3 regions of the Siminovitchia jepli genome follow, and region 2 is predicted to be linked to each of the others. Evidence: riboswitches for the same ligand, from Rfam matches in the RefSeq annotation. Region 2 holds a riboswitch; each other region holds the start of a gene.
What was found. Region 2 has a riboswitch for S-adenosylmethionine ahead of AB1L08_RS16975 (PLP-dependent aspartate aminotransferase family protein). Riboswitches for the same ligand answer to the same signal wherever they lie in the genome.
Positions count from the first base shown of each region.

Region 1: it holds a riboswitch for S-adenosylmethionine, as region 2 does, so the genes downstream of both, AB1L08_RS05285 (YezD family protein) here and AB1L08_RS16975 (PLP-dependent aspartate aminotransferase family protein) in region 2, are expected to answer to the same signal.
Region 3: it holds a riboswitch for S-adenosylmethionine, as region 2 does, so the genes downstream of both, metK (methionine adenosyltransferase) here and AB1L08_RS16975 (PLP-dependent aspartate aminotransferase family protein) in region 2, are expected to answer to the same signal.

Region 1 covers NZ_JBFEGN010000007.1:28,338-35,703, forward strand. Annotated here, with positions in the region: gene AB1L08_RS05270 (glycerol-3-phosphate responsive antiterminator) at 24-587, opposite strand; gene AB1L08_RS05275 (glycerol-3-phosphate dehydrogenase/oxidase) at 751-2,328, shown strand; gene AB1L08_RS05280 (molybdopterin-containing oxidoreductase family protein) at 2,412-4,496, opposite strand; SAM riboswitch class I at 4,812-4,931, shown strand; gene AB1L08_RS05285 (YezD family protein) at 5,030-5,179, shown strand; partial or broken gene msrA (peptide-methionine (S)-S-oxide reductase MsrA) at 5,356-5,807, shown strand; gene AB1L08_RS05295 (MetQ/NlpA family ABC transporter substrate-binding protein) at 5,837-6,667, shown strand; gene AB1L08_RS05300 (methionine ABC transporter ATP-binding protein) at 6,664-7,366, shown strand, end outside.
Region 2 covers NZ_JBFEGN010000066.1:3,989-11,354, reverse strand. Annotated here, with positions in the region: gene AB1L08_RS16980 (aliphatic sulfonate ABC transporter substrate-binding protein) at 1-772, opposite strand, end outside; gene AB1L08_RS16975 (PLP-dependent aspartate aminotransferase family protein) at 788-2,584, opposite strand; SAM riboswitch class I at 2,659-2,774, opposite strand; SAM riboswitch class I at 2,842-2,951, opposite strand; gene AB1L08_RS16970 (class I SAM-dependent methyltransferase) at 3,081-3,851, opposite strand; gene AB1L08_RS16965 (MFS transporter) at 4,058-5,272, opposite strand; gene AB1L08_RS16960 (LysR family transcriptional regulator) at 5,406-6,305, shown strand; gene AB1L08_RS16955 (C40 family peptidase) at 6,353-7,366, opposite strand, start outside.
Region 3 covers NZ_JBFEGN010000006.1:44,470-51,835, reverse strand. Annotated here, with positions in the region: gene pckA (phosphoenolpyruvate carboxykinase (ATP)) at 139-1,728, opposite strand; SAM riboswitch class I at 2,788-2,916, shown strand; gene metK (methionine adenosyltransferase) at 3,068-4,279, shown strand; gene AB1L08_RS04825 (NAD(P)H-dependent flavin oxidoreductase) at 4,497-5,417, shown strand; gene asnB (asparagine synthase (glutamine-hydrolyzing)) at 5,582-7,366, shown strand, end outside.

The sequences.
Region 1 (7,366 bases), on a different contig from region 2:
GCTTAAAGATTGATGGTCATCATTTACAAGTCGTAATTCCACATAGCAGGATTTCCGGAAGATACTGCGAGTGCTCCGGCTTTCAGGGCGTCATGTACTTCCTGGAGTTCAGAGACAAGGCCACCGGCGATAATGGGATAAGGAAGCTCGATTGTAAGCCGATCAACAATTTTCGGCAAAATACCCGGCATGATTTCGACAGCATCGGGACTGCATGATTTGACCATTTCAATCCCTTTGTATAAGGCGCTGCGATCCAGAAGAAAGATCCGTTGAATGGTCATGAGGCCCATTTCTTTGGCGAATTTGACCATGCTGCCTTTTGTGGTTATGATTCCTTTCGGCTTCCATGCCTCTGCAATAAAGTTAACCGTACTGCGGGAATTGGAAAGGCCATCAATAAAGTCGAGATGGAGAAAAACATGTTTTCCCGCTTCTTTCAGACGGGTAATGTAATGTTCCGCAGATAAGAGGTTGCCCGTGAGCAGGAAAACGATATTCACGTTGCTTTTTAACGCTATATCCAGGTCTGCTTCACTTTTGACTGAAGCAATAATTTGTGATTCAACCATGTCTTCGATTCTCATATATTCCAAATCACACCCTTCTTTGTTGATAGTTTAAGTTTATCACATAACTGTTTTGTGCAAAATATAATATAAGGTCAGAGATTCTGAGAAAGGGCCATTGCAGTCCCCCGTTTTCAAACGGGGTGATTGTAAATGGCCTTTATTATATGGAGGATTTTAAATGGGAACATTTTCATTTAAGGAACGAAAACAATTGATGGAGCATCTCGGTGAAACCAAATACGATGTGATCATTGTAGGAGGCGGTATAACAGGAACGGGCATCGCACTTGATTGTGTGACAAGGGGGCTGAAGACCCTTCTCGTGGAGATGCAGGATTTTGCAGCGGGTACATCGAGCAGGTCGACAAAGCTGGTCCACGGAGGACTGCGGTACTTGAAGCAGTTTGAAATAAAGATGGTTGCAGAGGTCGGAAAGGAGCGGGCGATTGTTTATGAAAATGCACCCCATGTGACGCATCCGGAATGGATGCTGCTGCCGATCTATAAAAAAGGGACATTTGGAAAGGTTTCAACTTCTGCAGGACTGCGGGTATATGATTTTTTAGCCGGAGTCAAAAAGAATGAACGGCGCAAAATGTTGACACGGGAAGAAACCCTTGCGAAGGAGCCGCTTTTAAAGAAAGATGGTCTCCTTGGAAGCGGCTATTATGTTGAATATCGGACGGACGATGCCCGCCTGACAATGGAAGTGGCAAAGAAGGCTTTTGAAGAGGGGGCTGACCTGCTGAATTATACGCAGGCCGAAGGCTTCCTTTATGAAGGCGGAAAAGTTTCAGGTGTTAAGGTGCGAGATGTGTTTACAAATACAATATATGAAGCAGCAGGCCGAAAGGTTGTCAATGCAACAGGGCCATGGGTGGAGAAGATGATTGAAAAAGACAGAAAGATAAAAGGGAAGGGCCTTACACATACCAAAGGTGTGCATATCGTTATGGATAAGGAAAAATTCCCGCTCAGGCAGGCAGTCTATTTTGATACACCTGACGGCCGGATGGTATTTGCGATTCCGAGAGACGGAAAAACGTATGTTGGCACAACGGATACTTTTTTTAATGGTGACCTGAAAAATCCTCCGATTACAGAGGAAGACAAGGATTATTTAATGTCTTGCATCCGGTTTATGTTCCCGGAACTTGGAATAACGAAAGATGACATTGAATCTGGATGGGCCGGAGTCAGACCGCTCATTCAGGAAAAAGGCAAAGGGCCGTCCGAGATATCCCGCAAAGACGAAATTTGGGTGTCAGATACCGGATTAATCACGATTGTGGGAGGGAAGCTGACCGGTTACAGAAAAATGGCTGAAACGGCAACAGATATGCTGGCAAAACAGCTTGAGCAAGAGGGGATTCAAAGCGGACCATGCGTAACAAGAAATCTTCGCCTTTCCGGCGGACATTTTACGAATCCGGCCGAATATGAAAAGTCTATTGATGAGAGAAGCCGAAAACTTCGGGAAATTGGCCTTCGTCAAGAGGAGGCACGAACAATTGCGGCGGTATATGGAACAAACGCAGATATGGTTGCATCGATGAAGGAAAAAGTTCTGCCGGACGAAGAACTGCCGTTGGCAATTAAATTGCTTGTTCATTACGCTGTGCTGTACGAAATGGCAATGACGCCCGAAGATTTTTTTGCACGCAGAACCGGGGCAAGCTTCTTTCGTTTGAATTGGCAGAAAAAATGGGAAGACGCCGTAACTGCGTATATGAAAAAGCTTTTTGGAAACCTGTAGTGTCCGGTTGGAAAGAGGCATTGCATTGTAAAAAGCCCTTGGTGCCTGATCAGCCTTGAAACCAAGGGCATCATTCTTTGCACTTATGCTTTACTCCATTCTTTACCAGTCTTCAGTTGATCTCCTGCAGCCACCTTCTCTGCATTTACCTTTCCTGAGAAAAACACGGCGCCGCCGCCCATGTCAGCTTCCCGGTCCGGTGTCAAGGCATTCACAAGCCGTTTTGCTCCATGGGCATCGGCCCAGAGGCCTTGGGTGACCAGAACGCCTGGAAGAACCTGATCCCCGACAGATGCCGGCAATTCACATTCTCCCCGGTCATTCCAGATGCGGACCCAATCACCGTTTTCAATGCCAAGCCGCAGCGCGTCTTCCTGGTTGATGAACAGCTGCGGTGATTTTTCCAATCTGACATGTTTTTCGTTATTGGAAAAAGTGGAGTTTAAAAAGTTATGGTTCGGGCCGGGCACGAATAGAAAAGGATAGTCCGAATTTTCCTCTTTCAACGGTATGTGCGTCGGCAGCGGCGGGTGCCCATCCAGTTCCATCCTTTTCGAATACAATTCAATTTTTCCGCTCGGTGTGTTCAAACGCTTCAAACGGTTTTCCGGAGTACGTGCTTTGACAAAGCGTTTTTCTTTAAGTTCTTTCAATGTAATGTCAGGAAAATAAGGATTTGGCACATCACTGATCGCCTGGCGGATCATGTCTTCATCACTGTCTTTAAAAGCTTCTTCATCAAATCCCATTACTGCCGCCAACAGCCTGAACACTTCCGCATTCGACTTGCTTTCTCCATAAGGAGGAATGACCGGCTCCTGTAAATGCAAATAGAGATGCCAGTAAGATGTATATATATCCGTATTTTCAAAGGAGGACGTTGCCGGCAATACGATATCCGCATACGCCGCCGTTTCCGTCAAAAACAAGTCATGGACGACCATGAAGAGGTCATCACGCAGCAATCCTTTTCTGACTTTGACGGAATCCGGAGCAACGACGGCAGGATTGCTGCTATATACAAATAAGGATCGGATCGGGTTTTCCGTCTCTAACAGGGCTTGCCCCAATTGAATCATGTTAATCGAGCGGGTTGGCTTTTTTTGCAGATCCGGCCGTTGCAATGCCCTCGTGTTGTAATTCAAGTAAGCCGAGTTTGATTTCACTGCTCCTCCGCCTTTCAGCAGCCATTGGCCCGTTAAAGCCGGAAGACAGGCAATGGTCCTGACAATCATGCCGCCATTGTCATGGTGCTGAAGCCCGTTGCCGATCCGGATCATGGAGGGGGCAGTGGAACCGTACAGACGGGCAAGTTTATAAATATCTTCCGCCGGAACTCCTGTAATGCCAGAGACAACTTGAGGGTCATATTGCTTTACATGGTGCTCCAGTTCCTCGTACCCTACTGTATATTCTGTTAAAAACTCCCGGTCTACTAAATTTTCTTTATATAATACATGCATGATGCCCAGCGCCAATGCCGCATCGGTTCCCGGAATAACCGGAATAAACCAATCCGCCATGCGGCCGGTCCGGTTTTTATGGACATCTATGACAACGAGCTTTGCCCCTTGCTTTCTCGCTTTTTGTGCGATCATTACCTGGTGCATATTCGTACTTGCAGCATTGATTCCCCAAAAAACAAACAATTTTGTTTCCGTCATTTCTTCGGGATCCGTGCCAAAACTGCTGCCCATCGTATACCTATATCCCACAGCTCCGGCATCCGAACAGATCGTCCGCTCCAACTGGCTCGCACCGAGACGATGAAAAAAGCGCCTGTCCATTCCTTCTGAATGAATCCTGCCCATATTTCCGTAAAAGCTGTAAGGCAAAATGGATTCCGGACCTTCCTCCGAAATGATTTTTTTCCAGCGGTCGGAAATCGTCTCAATGGCCTCCTGCCAGCTGATCGGGATAAACTTTCCTTCGCCCTTTTCTCCAACACGCTTTAAAGGTGTTTTTAATCTTTTTTCGTCGTAAAGGCGGGCTCCCATATTCCGCACTTTGTTGCAAATGCTTCCTTTCGTTATGGGATGGTTGGGATCTCCGTCAATTTTTACGATCTTCCCGTCTTTTTTATGGACAAGCAGTCCGCATTGATCCGGACAATCAAGAGAGCAGACCGAAGGAAATATTCCGTCTTTTTGATGTGCCAATGATTCCATTTCGAGCATCCCCTTAGATAAAATAATGATATAGATTATACCACACCACAGCTGATACGTCGTTGTACCGATAAACTTTCTTTCAGAGATTGGCCGATGGCTTCACGGCAGCACAAATGACCCTTTGGCGGTTAGTTGTAAGTTCAAATGATCAAGGAATGGGCACACGAAACGACCGTCGTGGGCCATATAGCAAAAAATGGTACAAAAGTTTGGAGGCCCAAAGCAATAAAATTGAAAAAATTGGTTGACAGCCAAAACATTTCGGAATAAAATAGGTTTCAACGTTCCAAATGACAATTTCATTATTTCATACTCTTATGAAGAGAGGCGGAGGGACTGGCCCGGTGAAGCCTCGGCAACCATTGAATATACTTTTATATATTCAAACGGTGCCAATTCCAGCAGATTTTTTAAAAGTCTGATATATAAGAGGCAAAGCTGATGATTCTAATTAAAAGCGGAGACCTCTTATTGTGAAGGGGTCTTTTTCTTGTATATCGGGCGATTTACAATCAAAGGAGCTGAGAGGAATGGGGGAAAAAGTAAAAGTAGATAACGAGAAGTTGAAAGTGATTGCGGAAGCCCTCGGCAATTTGCGTTTCGGTGAGCTGCAAATAACGGTTCACGAAGGGAAAATTGTTCAGATCAACCGGATCGAAAAGAAGCGGTTTCCAGCATGATACATGATGAATATACTGGGAAGCTGACCGGACAACCGGAGGCCTCTTGATTTGCGCAAATTTGCTTGCTAAAGGCATATTTGTGTTGATCAAGGGGTTTTTTAAATGGAAAAAAGGAGAATAAACATGTCTGACGCGGAACTTTTGCAACCTTTGCGAGCGGCTGTTTTTGGTGCATGATCCAACCATTTGACACTCAGCCGGGGATTGAGAAAGTGGTTTCCGGTTATACTGGCGGGACGTTTGAGAACCCGACGTATGAACAGGCATGCACCGGGATTAATCGGCCATGTGGAAGCAGTACAGATTTCGTTTAATAACCAAGTATTTTTATATGAAAAGTTAGTTGGATCGTTTTGGCAGCAAATTGACCCAACAGATGGGGGCGGCCCATTCAAAAGCAGCGGATCATCCTATCAGACAGCTATTTGTGATCATTCCGAAAAACAAAGAAGAATTGCCGGGGAATCGAGAAGGAAGCCGGGAAATAGCGGGAGGTTTAAGTATCCCGTTGTTACGAATATTTTGCAGCGGATCCTTTCCATCCCGTCAGAATCACGATAAAAAGAATCCGGAAAAATACGCTTCCTTCAAGGAAGAGTCCGGAAGGGCGCTGTTTAAATACTAACAATTCATCATTAAAGGGGAAACATCAGAATGAGAAAAACATTGCTTACCATTAGTCTAATTTTCAGCCTGTTGGTGTTAGGAGCGTGCGGAAGCACTGCAGCCAACGAGGATAAGAAAGAAATTACCATCGGTGCAACTGCAGGTCCGTACAGTGACCAATTGCGGGAAGGCATTATCCCGATCCTTGAAAAGGACGGATATAAAGTGAAAATCGTTGAGTTCAATGATTATATTCAGCCCAATGTCGCTTTAAACGAAGGGGAAATAGATGCCAACCTGTTCCAGAACAGAATATACCTCGGGCAGTTCAATAAAGACCATGACATGGACCTGGTTGCGCCTTATGCGGTGCCGACAGCTCCCATTGCCCTCTATTCCAAAAAGCATACGTCTTTGGATGATGTAAAGGAAGGCATGACCGTGACGATGCCGAATGATCCGACCAACTTGGCCAGATCCCTGAATATGCTTGCAGATTTCGGTTTGATCAAAGTGAATGAAGAGGCCGATCCAACAGTCGTCTCTGAAAAAGACATCGTGGAAAATAAGCTCAATTTAAAAATCAAGCCAATCGATCCGGCCCAAACACCGCGTTCACTGGGAGACACAGATTTTGCTTTCATAAACGGAAACTTTGCGCTTGCTTCAGGATTGAAGCTGGATGAAGCGGTTGAAATCGAAAAAACACCGGAAGGGTATTTAATTTATGTAACGCTCAGAAAAGAAGATGTTGATAAACCATTCGCAAAAGCATTGGAGAAAGCTTACCACTCAGATAAATTTTTGGACTTTACAAACAAGAAGGCAAAAGGGTACGTAAAACCGCCTTATCAAGTGGAAAAGGAGGCAAATGAATGATCGGAATTGAAAATGTGACGAAACGATACAAACATGTGACGGCTGTCAATGATGTCAATCTGACCATTCGCCAGAGGGAGATCTTTGGGATTATTGGCTACAGTGGTGCCGGGAAAAGCACATTGCTCAGATGCTTGAATCTGCTGGAAAGGCCGACAGAAGGAAAGATTTTGATCGACGGCAAAGATTTGACGGCATTGTCGGATCGGGATGTCCGGAAAGAACGCCAAAAGATCGGCATGATTTTTCAGCATTTTCATTTGATCAGTTCTAAAACCGTTTTTGACAATATCGCTTTTTCATTAAAAGCGGCGGGCAAGACGAAAGAAGAAATTAAGAAGCGTGTCCCGGAACTGTTGGAGATGGTCGGGCTGTCCGATCGCGGCGATCACTATCCTGCCCAGCTATCCGGCGGTCAAAAGCAGCGGGTCGGCATCGCCCGGGCACTGGCCAATGAACCGAAAGTACTCCTGTGCGATGAAGCTACTTCAGCGCTTGATCCGACAACAACAAAGTCAATTTTGCAACTGTTGAAAACAATCAACGAAACGCTTGGGATCACCATTATTTTAATTACACATGAAATGGAAGTGGTCCGGGATATTTGCCATCGGGTAGCCGTCATGGAAAATGGCAAGGTCGTCGAATTGGCTGATGTATATGATATTTTTGCCAATCCGAAAACGGCTCTGTCCAAAC
Region 2 (7,366 bases):
ACAGGTTTACGGCTTCTTCCGGATGATCAAGCACCCATTGCCTTGCCTTCTCGTAGGCTTTGATCACACGCTGTACATATTCAGGGTATTTTTCAGCAAAATCTTCCCTCACGTTTAAAAATCCGTACGTATTAAAATCAGGATTGCGGTAAAACAGTTTTGCGCCAGTTTCAATTTCAAGGCGGGCCATATGAGGGTCAAGCCCGGCCCACGCATCGACTGATCCATTGGTCAGTGAAGAGGCTCCGTCCCCATGCTGCAGATTGACAATCTCCACATCATCAACCGACACACCTTCTTTATCTAAAGCCCGAAGCAGGAAAATATAAGGATCTGTCCCGAGTGTCGCTGCCACTTTTTTTCCTTTTAAATCTTTTACCGATTTAATGGTGGAATCCGCACTTGTGACAAGTGCTGTCCATTCCGGCTTATTGGCGATATAGACATTTTTAATCGGCGCTCCATTTGCCTTGGACATCAATGTAGCCGCTCCCGCAGCCGATCCGAAATCAACACTGTTGCTGTTCAGGAATTCCAGGGCTTTATTGCTTCCCTGGCTTAATGTCCACTCAATCTCAATGCCGTCATCTTTAAACTCATCTTCCAAGAAACCGAATTTTTTCAAAACCAGGCTTGTCGGCGAGTAGTAAGCATAGTCCAGTCTGATTTTTTCCGGTTTTCCTTCCGATTTGGCACTGGATGAGCAACCGGAAGTGATGAATAAACCAAACCCCAAAATGCTGATTGCTAAAATGGATGTTATTTTTCTCATGTCGTTATTCTCCTTTTAAATCTCACACGCATAGGTGGAGATCGTTCCTCTTAATCTTTGTGCTTCTTTGTACGTACACCTGTTGTGGACGACCGGAATTCCGGCATCCCTTGCTATTGCCGCAGCCTCTGGAGATATGACGCCTTCCTGGAGCCAGAAAATCCTCGGCTTCACTTCAACTGCCTCTTTTGCGACGCCAATTGCCGCTTCCGGACTTCTGAATACTTGAACAACGTCGATTGGGAATGGAATGCTTTTTAAATCCGGGTAGGCTTTTTCACCCAATATTTCAGTTTCCCTTGGATTGACAGGCACAATTTTGTAACCTAACCGCTGCATTTTGCGGGCCAAGCGGTAGCTGGGCCTTGCTTCTTTTCCGCTTAAACCGACAATGGCCAATGTTTTTTGACGGTTGACTTCCTGTCCATTTTTCAATACTTTTTCAGTTGCGGAGTTTAATGCCCAGCGGATAACCCCCTCATCATTGATCACAATGGGTTGGTTTCCTCCGCTACCTATACCTGTTGCTTTACTCAGCGCTTGATCAAGATCGTTCTGAATATCGCGAAGCGATTCAATCCCAACCGACAAGCGGACAAGCGATTCGGTCACGCCTGTTTCTTCCAGCTGCTCTTTGGTCAGCTGCTGGTGTGTTGTGGAAGCCGGATGGATGATAAGTGATTTCGCATCTCCGACATTTGCTACATGCGACCACAGCGAGACGTTGTTGATCAAATCTTTTCCAGCTTGTTTTCCACCTTTGATGCCAAATACAATGATGGAGCCAAAACCGTTATTGAATATTTTTTTCGCCAGTCCGTGCGAAGGATGGCTTTCAAGCCCCGGGTAGGATACCCACTCCACCGCCGGATGACTTTCCAGGTATTCCGCCAGCTTGGCGGCATTTTCGTTATGGCGTTCAACCCGTATATGCAAGGTTTCCAATCCCTGTATCAGCTGAAAAGCATTTTGCGGGCTTAATGCTGCACCGAAATCGCGCAGCAATTGGACCCTTACTTTTGTAATAAATGCCAATGTTCCGAAATCAACGGCATATCGAATCCCGTTATAACTTGAATCAGGCTCTGTAAATTCAGGAAACTTTTCCGTGTTCCAGTTGAAGCGGCCTCCGTCAACAATGACGCCGCCAATTGATGTACCATGGCCACCTATCCATTTGGTTGCCGAATGGACAACGATGTCAGCCCCAAGCTGAAGCGGTTTACAGACATGCGGAGTTGCAAAAGTATTATCGACAATGAAAGGCACTCCGGCTTCATGGGCAATTTCAGCCACCGCTTCTACATCCAGCACCTGCAAGCCGGGATTTCCAATAATTTCCCCGTAAACGGCTTTTGTTTTATCAGTGATAGCCGCTTTAAAGTTTTCCGGGTCGGTTGGATCGACAAACTTGACATGGATCCCGTAGCGCGGAAGTGTTACAGCGAATAAGTTATATGTACCTCCATAAAGATTTGCCCCAGCTACAATCTCATCGCCGGCGCTTGCCAGGCTCAGAATGGATAACGTAATGGCGGACATTCCGGATGATGTTGCCACCGCTGCCACCCCGTCTTCCAGCAATGCCATTCTCTTTTCAAAAACATCCACTGTCGGATTTCCGATGCGGGAATAGATATTTCCCGGCTCATCCAAAGCGAATAACCGTTCAGCATGCTCGGTATCATGAAAAACAAAGGAAGTCGTTTGATAAATGGGAACCGCCCTCGATCCTGTAGTCGGATCCGGTGCCTGCCCTCCGTGTAATGCCAATGTTTCAAGATCATACGTTGCGTTTTTTGCTGTTGTCATTTTCGTTTCCCCCTCATTCGTTAAATAAAAAAGCCCTCTTCGTAAGAAGAGAGCCGCTTATCATCGATTTTCTCTTCTTATCTTTCAGGAGTTGCCTCCTGCAGGAATTAGCACCTTATTAAGCCGGAAATTTCTGCTTAATGGTTGCCGGGCATCATCGGGCCAGTCCCTCCGCCTCTCTTGATAAGAATCTGCTATTCAATTTTTTTAAAATAAAAAACCTCTCACGAAAGATGAGAGGGTGTATCTTTAATTTCCTCTTATCTTTCCGAGCAAAACGCTCAGCTGGATTTAGCACCTTTTAAGTAGCAAACTTAAGGTTGCCGGGTGTCATCAGGCCAGATCCTTCCACCGCTCTTGATAAGAACTTATTGAATTGGTTTGCTGAATGGTTAATAGCAGTCTAGCACGGGAATTTTTCGTTGTCAAATGTTTTTTTTAGTTTTCCCATTATCTTAATTGGATTAGGCAGCTGGTACGGCTCTTGAAGAATGCATTAGCCCTTTTTCATTGCGATCATTCGAATGCGCTTATAATCCGCTTCCCATATGCCGTCTTTATATAAATCCGGCTGAATCTTATCTTTTATTTTTTCATAAATTACTATTTTTTCTTCTTTAGAAAATTCGGGGAAAAAGTCATTTGCAAAACCATCCAGCCAATGTAATAATCCTTTTTCTCCATCCGGCAACACGGTCGGTCTATGAAAATGATGAGCATATTGCACGTTAAATCCGTACCGCTCCAGTAGAGCACTATATTCCCCTATACTGGGGAAATACCAAGGGTTTCTCTTCGTTGCATTCACGCCATATTCTTGATAAAGCACCTCTTCTATTCCCCGAATGACGGTTTGGACATTTCCCTCCCCGCCAAATTCCGCTACAAAGCGGCCGCCAGGATGTAGTGCGAGCCCAATGGATTCGACCACTTTCTCAGCGTCTTTCATCCAATGAAGGGCTGCATTTGAAAAAACAGCATCATACTTTTCATTTGTTCTAAAGGTTTCACCATCGCCAACTATGAACGGGATTGAAGGATATTTTTCACGCGCCTTTACAACCATTTGGGTTGATGCATCCATTCCTGTCACCATGGCACCGGACTTGGAGATTTCATAGGAAAGATCCCCAGTTCCACAGCCCAAATCAAGGATTCTCTCTCCCTTTTGCGGACGAAGCAGCTCTACGATTCCCTTCCCGAAATGAGATACGTAGTTAAGTTTATCATCATACAAATCTGCGTTCCATATATTTTCAGAGCACATGTCATTACACCTCTCCCAATGGACATCAGGTAGTTCTGTATTCGTTAATGCTTCCATTGAAATTTTCTATAAAAATACCATAAAAACAGTAAATGAAGCAACAGGGCATACAGTCCATACAGGCTGCCCCATGTTGTTCCTTTTGGACCAAAAAAGGATACAACGGTGCGGCAATTCCGCCAGTTTCCGGCCGCCTGTATGTTCATTCAACACAGCTTTTTTACTTGTAGAGCCAAAAAGGCGGAAACAACCACCAGCACTGCCGTAAAGCCTGCTACTCCTGCCCAGCCAAAGTGTGACCAAAATAGGCCGCCTGCAGAGCCCCCGATACTCGACCCCATATAATAGGCAAATAAATAAAGTGAGGATGCCTGAGCGATATCATGTGTTGCAAGCTTGCTTACCAAACCGCTTGCTACCGAATGGGCGCCGAAAAAACCGAATGTCAAAACGACAATTCCCAGCACTTGATAAAATAGATGAACGGGAAGCGTCAATAATACACCCAATACCATCAGCAGCGCACCAATGATGATAAACATGGGGCGGCTCGCTTTGTCACCGAGCATGCCAAACCAGGCTGAACTGAATGTACCAACTAAATAAACAAGAAACAACCAGCCTATGATTGTCATGCTTAAATGATACGGAGGTTCCGCAAGCTTAAAGCCCAGGTAATTAAAGATGGTGACAAAACTCCCCATTAAAAAAAGAGCGATGAAAAATAATAACACCAAAACCGGATTTTTCAAATGGGAAGTGAGGGATCCGAAAAGCGTTTTTAAATTCAACGGCCGGGATGCAAAATGCTTTGATGGCGGCAAAGCCCATATGAAATAAATGCCGGCAATCAGACTAATACTTCCTAAGCAAAGCATTCCCGCTTTCCAGGAAAACAAATCTGTCATCGTTCCCATGATGACTCTTCCGGCAAGTCCCCCAATCGTATTGCCGCTGATATACAGGCCCATCGCTGCACCCAGGCTGTTTCCTTCGATTTCCTCCCCCAAATAGGCCATGGCAATCGAAGGAATGCCGGCAAATGCCAGCCCCTGAAGCACCCGCAATGCCAAAAGAAGTTCAAAATTTGGCGAGAATGCAATCACCACAGTTAAAACCGCTGCAATGATAATGCAGACAGACATGATGTTTTTTCTTCCCCATGCCTCGGAAAGAGAGCCAAAAATAAGCAGTCCAAAGGCAAGGGAGAGTGTCGTCAATGATAAAGACAGGCTTGCCATTGTTGGCGTAACATGAAATTCCTCCGTAAAGACCGGTAAAATGGATTGTGTCATATACAGATTGGAAAACGTAATAAAAGCAGCGGTGAATAACGCAAAATTGGCTTTTTTGAACGCCGGTGTACCTTGCTGAAGATACCCCTTTTTTATTGCAGTTCCTTCATTTTTATTTATTGTCATTGTCGGATTCCCCTATGTTATTTTTACTTAGGTGAATAGTGGTTCTATAGTAAAGGATACAAGAGCAAGATTGATAAATATAATATATAATTGTTATAAACATATAAATTATTTTTATAGGAAGGGATCCACAATGAATTTACATGCACTGCGGTTATTTGCAAAAGTGGCCGAATTAAAAAGTGTGTCTAAAGCAGCGGAGTCACTTAGAATCAGCCAGCCGGCCGTGACCATTCAAGTACGGAATTTGGAAAAAGAAGTAGGATTCCCTTTGATAGAATCAAAAGGAAGAGGGATTACCCTGACGCCGAACGGGAAATTTTTATACGAACAGGCACGAAGATTGTTTGACTTGGAGAATGATATTGAACATAAAATTGCCCAGGTGCGGGATTCGGGGGCAGAGGATTTAAATATTGCAGCCTCTTATATTCCGGCAAATTTTCTGCTGCCAAAATGGCTCAGCAAATACAAAACGGCCTTCCCAACAAGAAAAGTCAATGTCAAGACGGAAAATACACAGCAGGTTATAGAACAACTCCTCCATTATAAGGCGGATCTGGCATTTGTCATAGAGGAAAATGACCATCATCCAGATATCGATTATCAATTTTTGATGAACTTGGAATTTTGCTTTATTGCCCCTTATCACCATCGGCTTGCCGGGAAAACTGTGTCGTATGAGACCTTAATGCGCGAACCGTTTATTTTGCGGGAAGAAGGAAGCTCAACAAAGGATTTATTGCTTGCATTGTGCAAGCTTCATAAAGCACCTCCACCCAATATCGGCATGCAATTATACGGACTGAGCGTTTCCATCCAAACGGTTGCAGCAGGCTTTGGTGTCATGCTTGCGCCATCAATCGCTTTGGACAACTTTATCCGGCAAAAGCAAGTGGCAAAGATATATGTTGAAGGCATTGAGATCAACCGCCCCGTGTTTCTTTGTACGAGAAAAAATGAAATCAATGTCCTGCCACATGCCGGTGATTTTATTCATATAATAAACAGTTCATGTCATCCCGGCTTGTAATACAGACAAAAGCAGGAGGAATAATGCCCCCCTGCTTTTGATCCTCTTTATTCAACTACACGTCTGACAACGCCTTTAAAGGCGGCTTTCCAGTAACTATTGCTCATGGAGTCAACGGATACGCCGTGAGAGCTGTTGTCGTTCAAGAAGGTCCCATTGCCAAGATAAATGCCGACATGGCCGTTTGCCTTGTAAGTATCAAAGAAGACAAGGTCTCCTCTCTTCATCTCTGATGCACTGACCGCTCTTCCCTGGTTGACAAGCTGGCTCGTTGTCCAGCCAAGATTCACTCCAGCCGACGCATAGGCCCAATGGACAAACGAAGAACAGTCAAATCGCCTGTTTTGGATATCAGCGGCTGTTCTGCCCCCTCCCCATTTATAGGGAGAACGGCCAACAATCGAAGAGCCTGTACTGATGGCAGTTTCAATAGCAGATGAGCCCTTTTTCACTGTAGGTGCAGACGGTGCCACAGACCGGCTTTTTGGAGCTGTACCGCCGCTGGATGCTGCAACAGATCCCGCTTTTGCTGTATTTCCGGCTGCAGTTGCTGCCGCTCCGGTTCCTCCAGATTTTTCTGCCGTTGCTGCTGTTCCGGAATCTTCTGCCGATGCTGCTGTTCCGGATTTTTCTGCTGCTCCAGATTTTTCTGCCGCTCCTTCTCCTGTTGCTCCAGCTTCCTCCGCTGCTTTAGCAGCAGCTCTTTCTTCTGCTTTCTTCGCTTCTTCAATCATGGCAGCTTTTTGGTTCTCAAGATCCACCAATTCCTTGCTGGCTTCATTTCGCTGCTCTTTCATGGCGGCAAGCATGCTGTTTTTATCATTTACCTGATATGTAAGTTGTTCTTTCAGTTCTTTGATTTCTGCCAGTTCGCTCTGGATTTTCTCCAATTTCTTTTTCAGTTCCGCTTCAGAAGCTTCCAATGTTTGCTGGTCTTTCTTCTGCTCCTCTATGATGCTTTTATCAGCGTTTAAAATTTTTGTCAATGCGATCGTGCGGTCAACCAAATCGCTAAAGCTTTCAGCCTCCAGCAGCACATCAAGATAGTTGGCCGAGCCTCC
Region 3 (7,366 bases), on a different contig from region 2:
TGCCGAACGCACCATAAAAGCACGCTGCGGTTGAATGTAGAGCGTGCTTTTTGCCAATCAGGCACAGGCGATTGCCTGATCCTTGCCAAAAATAAAAAAAGCTTGCAAAGAGGAATGTTCTTTGCAAGCTTTTTTTCATTATTTTACAATTGGCCCGCCCAATTGCTGGATGGATTTGTCAATATGTGAAAACTTGGCGAAGTTTTGACTAAACTTGGCAGCAAGCTCTTTTGCTTTTTCAAAATAAGCACTCTCATTCGCCCAAGTTTTGTTCGGCTGCAGTACTTCATCCGGAACACCGGGCACATGGAGTGGAATGGACAGTCCAAAAACTCCATCTTTAATGGTTTCCACGTTTTCCAATTCTCCGTTTAATGCAGCTTGAACCATGGCACGGGTATAACTTAAGTTCATTCTGCTGCCGACACCGTATTCTCCGCCGGTCCAACCTGTATTGACAAGGTAGACCTGCACGCCGTGCTCATCAATTTTCTTTCCGAGCATTTCAGCATACCGTGCAGCCGGGAGCGGCAGGAACGGCGCCCCGAAACATGTTGAGAATGTCGCTTCAGGGGAAGTGACGCCTCTTTCTGTTCCGGCGAGCTTGGACGTGTACCCGCTCAAGAAATGGTACATGGCCTGCTCTTTCGTTAATTTGCTGATTGGAGGCAGCACGCCAAAAGCATCAGCAGTTAAAAATACGATAACGGAAGGATGGCCGGCAATGCTTGGTTCAACGATGTTGTCGATTGCCTGGATGGGATAAGCCGCTCTTGTGTTTTCCGTTAATGTTGTATCAGCATATTGCGGTTCACGGGTATCCGGATCAACGATTACATTTTCCAAAACCGACCCAAATGTAATGGCATTATAAATTTGCGGCTCTTTTTTTGCCGATAAACCTGCCGTTTTAGCATAGCAGCCGCCTTCCACATTAAAGACTCCGTTTGGAGACCAGCCGTGCTCGTCATCCCCGATGAGCCGGCGATTTGGATCCGCAGATAACGTCGTTTTTCCTGTTCCGGAAAGTCCGAAGAAAAGCGCTACATCGCCCTCGATCCCAACGTTGGCCGAGCAATGCATCGATAAAATGTCCGCCTCCGGGAGAACATAGTTCATCACAGAGAAGATGGATTTTTTCATTTCTCCTGCATATTCTGTTCCGCCGATCAAAACAATTTTGCGTTCGAATGACACGATGATAAATGTTTCTGATTTTGTGCCGTCAACTTCAGGGTTCGCTTTGAAGCCTGGAGCTGAAACAACAGTAAATTCAGTTTGATGTTTTGCAAGTTCTTCCGCGGAAGGGCGTATAAACAGCTGATGGGCAAACAGGTTGTGCCAGGCATATTCATTTATGACTTGAATCGGCAAACGGTATTTTTCATCAGCCCCGGCAAATCCTTTAAATACAAAAATTTCATCTCTTGATTGTAAATATTGGATTACCTTTGTATAGAGCTTTTCAAATACATCAGAAGAAATGGGCTGGTTGACAGTGCCCCAATCAATTTTGTCCTTTACAGAAGGCTCCTCGACAATAAATTTATCTTTTGGGGAACGGCCCGTATACTTTCCAGTTTCAGCACGGACAGCACCGGATGCAGTAAGAATTCCCTCGTTGCGGTTCAATACTTTTTCGACCAGTTGAGGCACTGATAATTGCAAATGAACGTTTTGCCCATTTATTAATTGAGTTAATTCGCTTTTGATGCCTATTGAACTCATTCCTTACCCTTCCTTTATTTATGATTTTTAAGTTTTAGCCACTTGAGAATTAGTATAACACATTTAAATGAATAGTCTATACTAATTTTGAATATTTCATGAACATGATGGGGCGTTTCTTGTTGTATACCCTTTTTTGATAAGTAAAGTATAACTTGCTCAGAAAATTTTGGGTTCAAAAGAAGCTTTTCTGTGTCTGGCTCGATGGACAGGACGTCCTGGTCCCGCCGGCGTCACAGGACGTGGCGACTTAATGCGCCAGCACCTAGCCCCTCGTTTTCCCAAGCTGCTTCCTTATTCGTCGCTTGCGAGCTGCCTTATTGGAAATCGTCTTGTTTGTCTGCGTTTAGCAAGGCGCTTTTCCTGTAAATTAAGTTTCTAAGTGACCGTAAAGGGTGAAAATCGATCATTTGGGTCACGTAGAATGGCTCTAAGTGACCGTAAGGGTTGAAAGTCCGTCATTTGGGTCACGTAGAATGGCTCTAAGTGACCGTAAGGGTTGAAAGTCCGTCATTTGGGTCACGTAGAAAGTTTCTAAGTGACCGTAAAGGGTGAAAGTCCGTCATTTGGGTCACGTAGAGAGGTTCTAAGTGACCGTAAAGGTTGAAAATCCGTCGCTTCGGCCACGTGGAGTGTTTCCTGGAGCCCGAAAAAGTTAAAATCGACAATCCAGTCACTTAGACGCGTTAAAAAGAGCCCGAATTTGATGGTTTTGTAAAACAGGTCGCTTAGATGGTCATACGACCCAGTGGATAGGACTTTCCCTCCTGATAGCGGGGCGGGGCGTCTATTATTTATGAAATTTTTGCTTTTTTAGTGGATAATATTGACAGTTGGCTAATCACTAATTCAAGTCAAGTCTTCCTCGGCCATTTGCCTTATATTTTCTGCCGATACAGGCGCCTTGAGCTTTTTTACAAAAAAGCCATGAAGGGCGCTTTTGGATGAAAAAAATATATAAAGTGCTTTCTGTCCATTTCAGCAACTTTCTATAATCATTAAGGGTTCCCCGTTGACATCATTTTATCATTTAAGTTATGATTTTATAATGAATGGATACTCTTATCCTGAGATGGTGGAGGAAACAGGTCCGTTGAAGCCCGGCAACCTGCTATGAGCAAGCAACTGTGCTTGGCGAATAGAAAGGTGCTTACCTGTAGCAAGGCCAAAAGCCTTGGACGATAAGAGTGAAAGGCTCGGAATACGAAAAAAACCTTTCCTCAACATTTGCTGCGGGAAAGGTTTTTTGCTTTTTTGGCATGTTCGTATTAAAGTGTTTCAAATGGATAGGAGAATGTTCAGTTTAATTCATCATTTATTGTTTAAAGGAGGAGCTTTGATGTCCAAAAACCGGCGATTATTTACATCTGAGTCCGTTACTGAGGGACATCCGGATAAAATTTGTGATCAGATTTCTGATGCCATATTGGATGCCATCCTTGCCGAGGATGCAAATGCCCGTGTGGCATGTGAAACGTCCGTAACAACCGGACTTGTTTTGGTGGCAGGGGAAATTACAACATCTACTTATGTGGATATTCCAAAAATCGTTCGCGATACTTTGAAAGACATTGGTTATACGCGGGCAAAATACGGCTTTGATGCCGAAACATGTGCGGTCATTACTTCGATTGATGAGCAATCTCCCGATATTGCCGCGGGAGTCAACGTTGCCCTTGAGGCAAGGGAAGGCGAGATGAGCGATGAAGAAATTGAAGCGATCGGAGCAGGGGACCAAGGCCTCATGTTCGGCTATGCATGCAACGAGACGAAAGAACTGATGCCGCTTCCGATCTCATTGGCTCACAAGCTTTCAAGGAGGCTGGCAGAAGTTCGCAAGAATGAAGAGGTAGCATACTTGCGTCCCGACGGAAAAACACAAGTAACCATTGAATACAATGAGGACGGAAAGCCGGTACGTGTGGACACGATTGTCATTTCGGCCCAGCACCATCCCGAAGTGACACTTGAACAAATTCAGGATGACATAAAAGAACATGTCATTCAGCCAGTCGTTCCTTCCGGATTGATTGATGATCAGACAAAATATTTTATCAACCCGACAGGACGATTTGTCATTGGAGGTCCACAGGGGGATGCAGGATTAACCGGAAGAAAGATTATCGTCGATACGTATGGAGGATATGCCCGTCACGGAGGCGGCGCCTTTTCCGGGAAGGATCCGACGAAGGTAGACCGTTCTGCAGCGTACGCGGCAAGATATGTTGCCAAAAATATTGTGGCTTCAGGGGTTGCCGATAAATGTGAAGTTCAGCTTGCGTATGCAATTGGTGTTGCGCAGCCCGTTTCGATTTCGGTGGATACCTTTGGAACCGGAAAAGTGGATGAAGAAATATTGGTAAAAGCGATTCGGGAAAACTTTGATCTCCGCCCCGCAGGCATTATTAAAATGCTTGATTTGCGCCGTCCCATTTACAGACAAACGGCTGCTTACGGGCACTTTGGACGGACGGATATCGATTTGCCTTGGGAAAGAACAGATAAAGCTGAAGCGATTGCCCGTTTCGCTTCATTAAAAGGATTGTTTTAAAAATAGCGGAGCTGCGAATATGCGGCTTCGTTTTTTGCAGTCAAAAAGGAGCCGGAAAAACCTGCATGGGTTGACGCTGGCTCTTGTTGTGGGAGAATGATTTATAGGAAAATTCTACGAGGGGGAATCAGGATGAAAAGGGAACACATCTTCGCTGAATTGATGGAATGTTTATTTTATGAAACTGAGGGCAACGGGACTCCGGAGGTGATGGAAGATGCTTAAACTTCCTGTCATCGTGGCGCCGATGTTTTTAGTGTCCACACCCAAAATGGTTATTGAAGCAGGGAAAGCCGGCGTCATTGGATCTTTTCCGCTTTTAAATGCCCGTCCTGCTGACGTGTGTGCACAATGGCTGGAAGAAGTACATAAAAATTTGGAAGGCATGCCTTGGGCAGTGAATTTTATTTGTCACAGAAAAGCAAATAAAAGATATGATGAGGATATTGAACTCATCCGGACGTATCAACCGCCGATCGTCATTACATCCCTTGGACATCCCGGAGAAGTAAAGGATATTGTGCACGGATACGGCGGACTTATTTATTCGGATGTAGCCAATATTGACCATGCCAAAAAAGCAGCCAAAACAGGAATCGATGGCTTGATTTTAGTGTGTGCCGGGGCTGGGGGACATGGGGGAAGACTCAACCCATTTGCGTTCATCGCAGCGGTAAAAGAATTTTTTGGCGGAACGATTATTTTGTCGGGATCGATTTCCACAGGCAAAGATGTGTTGGCGGCACAAGTGATGGGGGCAGACTATGCCTACATGGGAACACGTTTTTTGGCAGCGAAAGAAAGCAATGCGAATGATGAATATAAAAACATGGTACTGCAATCCACGATAGAAGACATTCTTTATACAGATGCTTTCAGCGGCGTTCATGCGAATGTTCTCATTCCCAGCCTGATCAAAGAAGGAATTGACCCAGCATCGTTAACGTCGAAAGACGAAGTGGATTTGTCACATTTGGTTAATGTAAAGGCATGGCGTGAAATTTGGTCCGCAGGCCAGGGGGTCACCAATGTCAAGAAAATGGAAACAACGAAAGAAATTGTGCAAACACTGTTGAAAGAATATGAGAAAGGAAGAGCTGGCTTGTTGCAAAACCGTTTTCGAACTGAAATGGGCTAAACACCGGACGAATGCAATTATGCTGGAGCGGTCCGCATTTGGTCATCCTCTTTCTTTTTGACTTTTTGATACAAATTTTGATATGTTTTTTCTGCCAATAAAGAGAAAATAATGTTAATATAAGTAAGGTATGGCTTGAATTTAATTGGAGTAGGTGACACAAAATGTGCGGTTTTATCGGTTGCATCCATGAACATGCAAAAGAACAAAACGAATCAGAGCAACAAGTATTAAAGCGGATGAACGACTTGATTATCCACCGCGGTCCGGATGACGAAGGTTATTATTCCGATGACCATATCCGGTTTGGATTCAGGCGGTTGAGCATTATCGATATAGAAAGTGGAGGCCAGCCCCTTTCATTTGAAAATGAACGTTACTGGATCATCTTTAATGGTGAAATATACAATTTTGTGGAATTGCGTGAGGAACTCGTAAAAAAAGGGGTGTCCTTTGAAACAGAATCTGATACGGAAGTTATCCTAGCCTTGTTCAGCGAGTTAAGGGAAAAAGCGGTCGAGCATTTGCGCGGCATGTTTGCTTTTGCCATCTGGGACAAAGAAAAGCAGGAGCTGTTTGGCGCGCGTGACCCGTTTGGGATCAAGCCATTTTTCTATTTGGAAAGAGAGGGGGAAACCTTTTTTGCTTCCGAGAAAAAGAGCATTTTGCTTGCGATGGAAGCCAGCGAGTTAAATGCGGATTCCTTGCAGCATTACATGACTTTCCAGTTCGTTCCAGAACCGGACACAATGACGAAAGATATTAAAAAATTGGAGCCTGGCCATTATTTTACAAAAAAACCGGGAGAGCCGATGAAAATATCCCGTTATTGGAAAGCAAGCTTTGCCCCCGCCGGCCACCGCACGGAGGAAGATTTTATAAAAGAGATCCGGGATGTCCTGTTTGACTCGGTTAACCTTCATATGAGAAGCGATGTGCCTGTCGGATCTTTCCTGTCCGGAGGAATTGACTCGTCACTGATCGTATCGATTGCCAAGCAATTTCATCCGAATATTAAAACGTTCTCCGTCGGTTTTGAGAGAGAGGGATTCAGTGAAATTGACGTAGCAAAAGAAACGGCTGACCGCCTCGGAGTGGAAAATATCAGCTATGTCATTTCTCCGGAAGAATATATAAATGAACTGCCAAAAATTATGTGGCATATGGATGACCCACTTGCAGATCCTGCTTGCGTTCCTTTATATTTTGTGGCACGCGAAGCGAGAAAACATGTAACGGTTGTTTTATCAGGGGAAGGAGCCGATGAGCTGTTCGGCGGTTACAACATATACAGGGAGCCGCAATCGTTGGAGATGTTCAATAAAATTCCCGATGTCGGAAAAGCTTTGCTAAGGTCTCTGGCCAGTACCCTGCCGGAAGGCGTAAGGGGAAAAAGCTTCATTGAACGCGGGGTTACGCCAATGGAGGAAAGATATATCGGAAATGCGAAAATGTTCTCCGAGGAAGAAAAGCAGGCGTTACTTGGAAAATATAACAGAAATGTCGATTTCCGGGATGTGACAAGGCCTTTGTACGCCGAAACAACCGGGTATGACCCGGTAGACCGGATGCAGTATATTGACATCCACACGTGGATGCGCGGGGATATTTTACTCAAGGCGGACCGGATGACGATGGCCCACTCGCTTGAATTGCGCGTTCCGTTCCTTGATAAAAAAGTGTTTGAAGTCGCATCGAAAATTCCGACATCGTTGAAAACGGCAAACGGTACAACCAAGTACATTTTGAGAAAAGCAGCGGAAGGAATTGTTCCGGATCATGTACTTAACCGGAAAAAGCTTGGATTCCCGGTTCCGATCCGGCATTGGCTGAAGGCGGAAATGCATGATTGGGCGGTTAACACCATTAAACAAAGTGAAACGAGCCAATTCATCAACAAGCAATATGTACTTGATTTGCTGGATGAACATTGCCGTGGAAAATTGGAT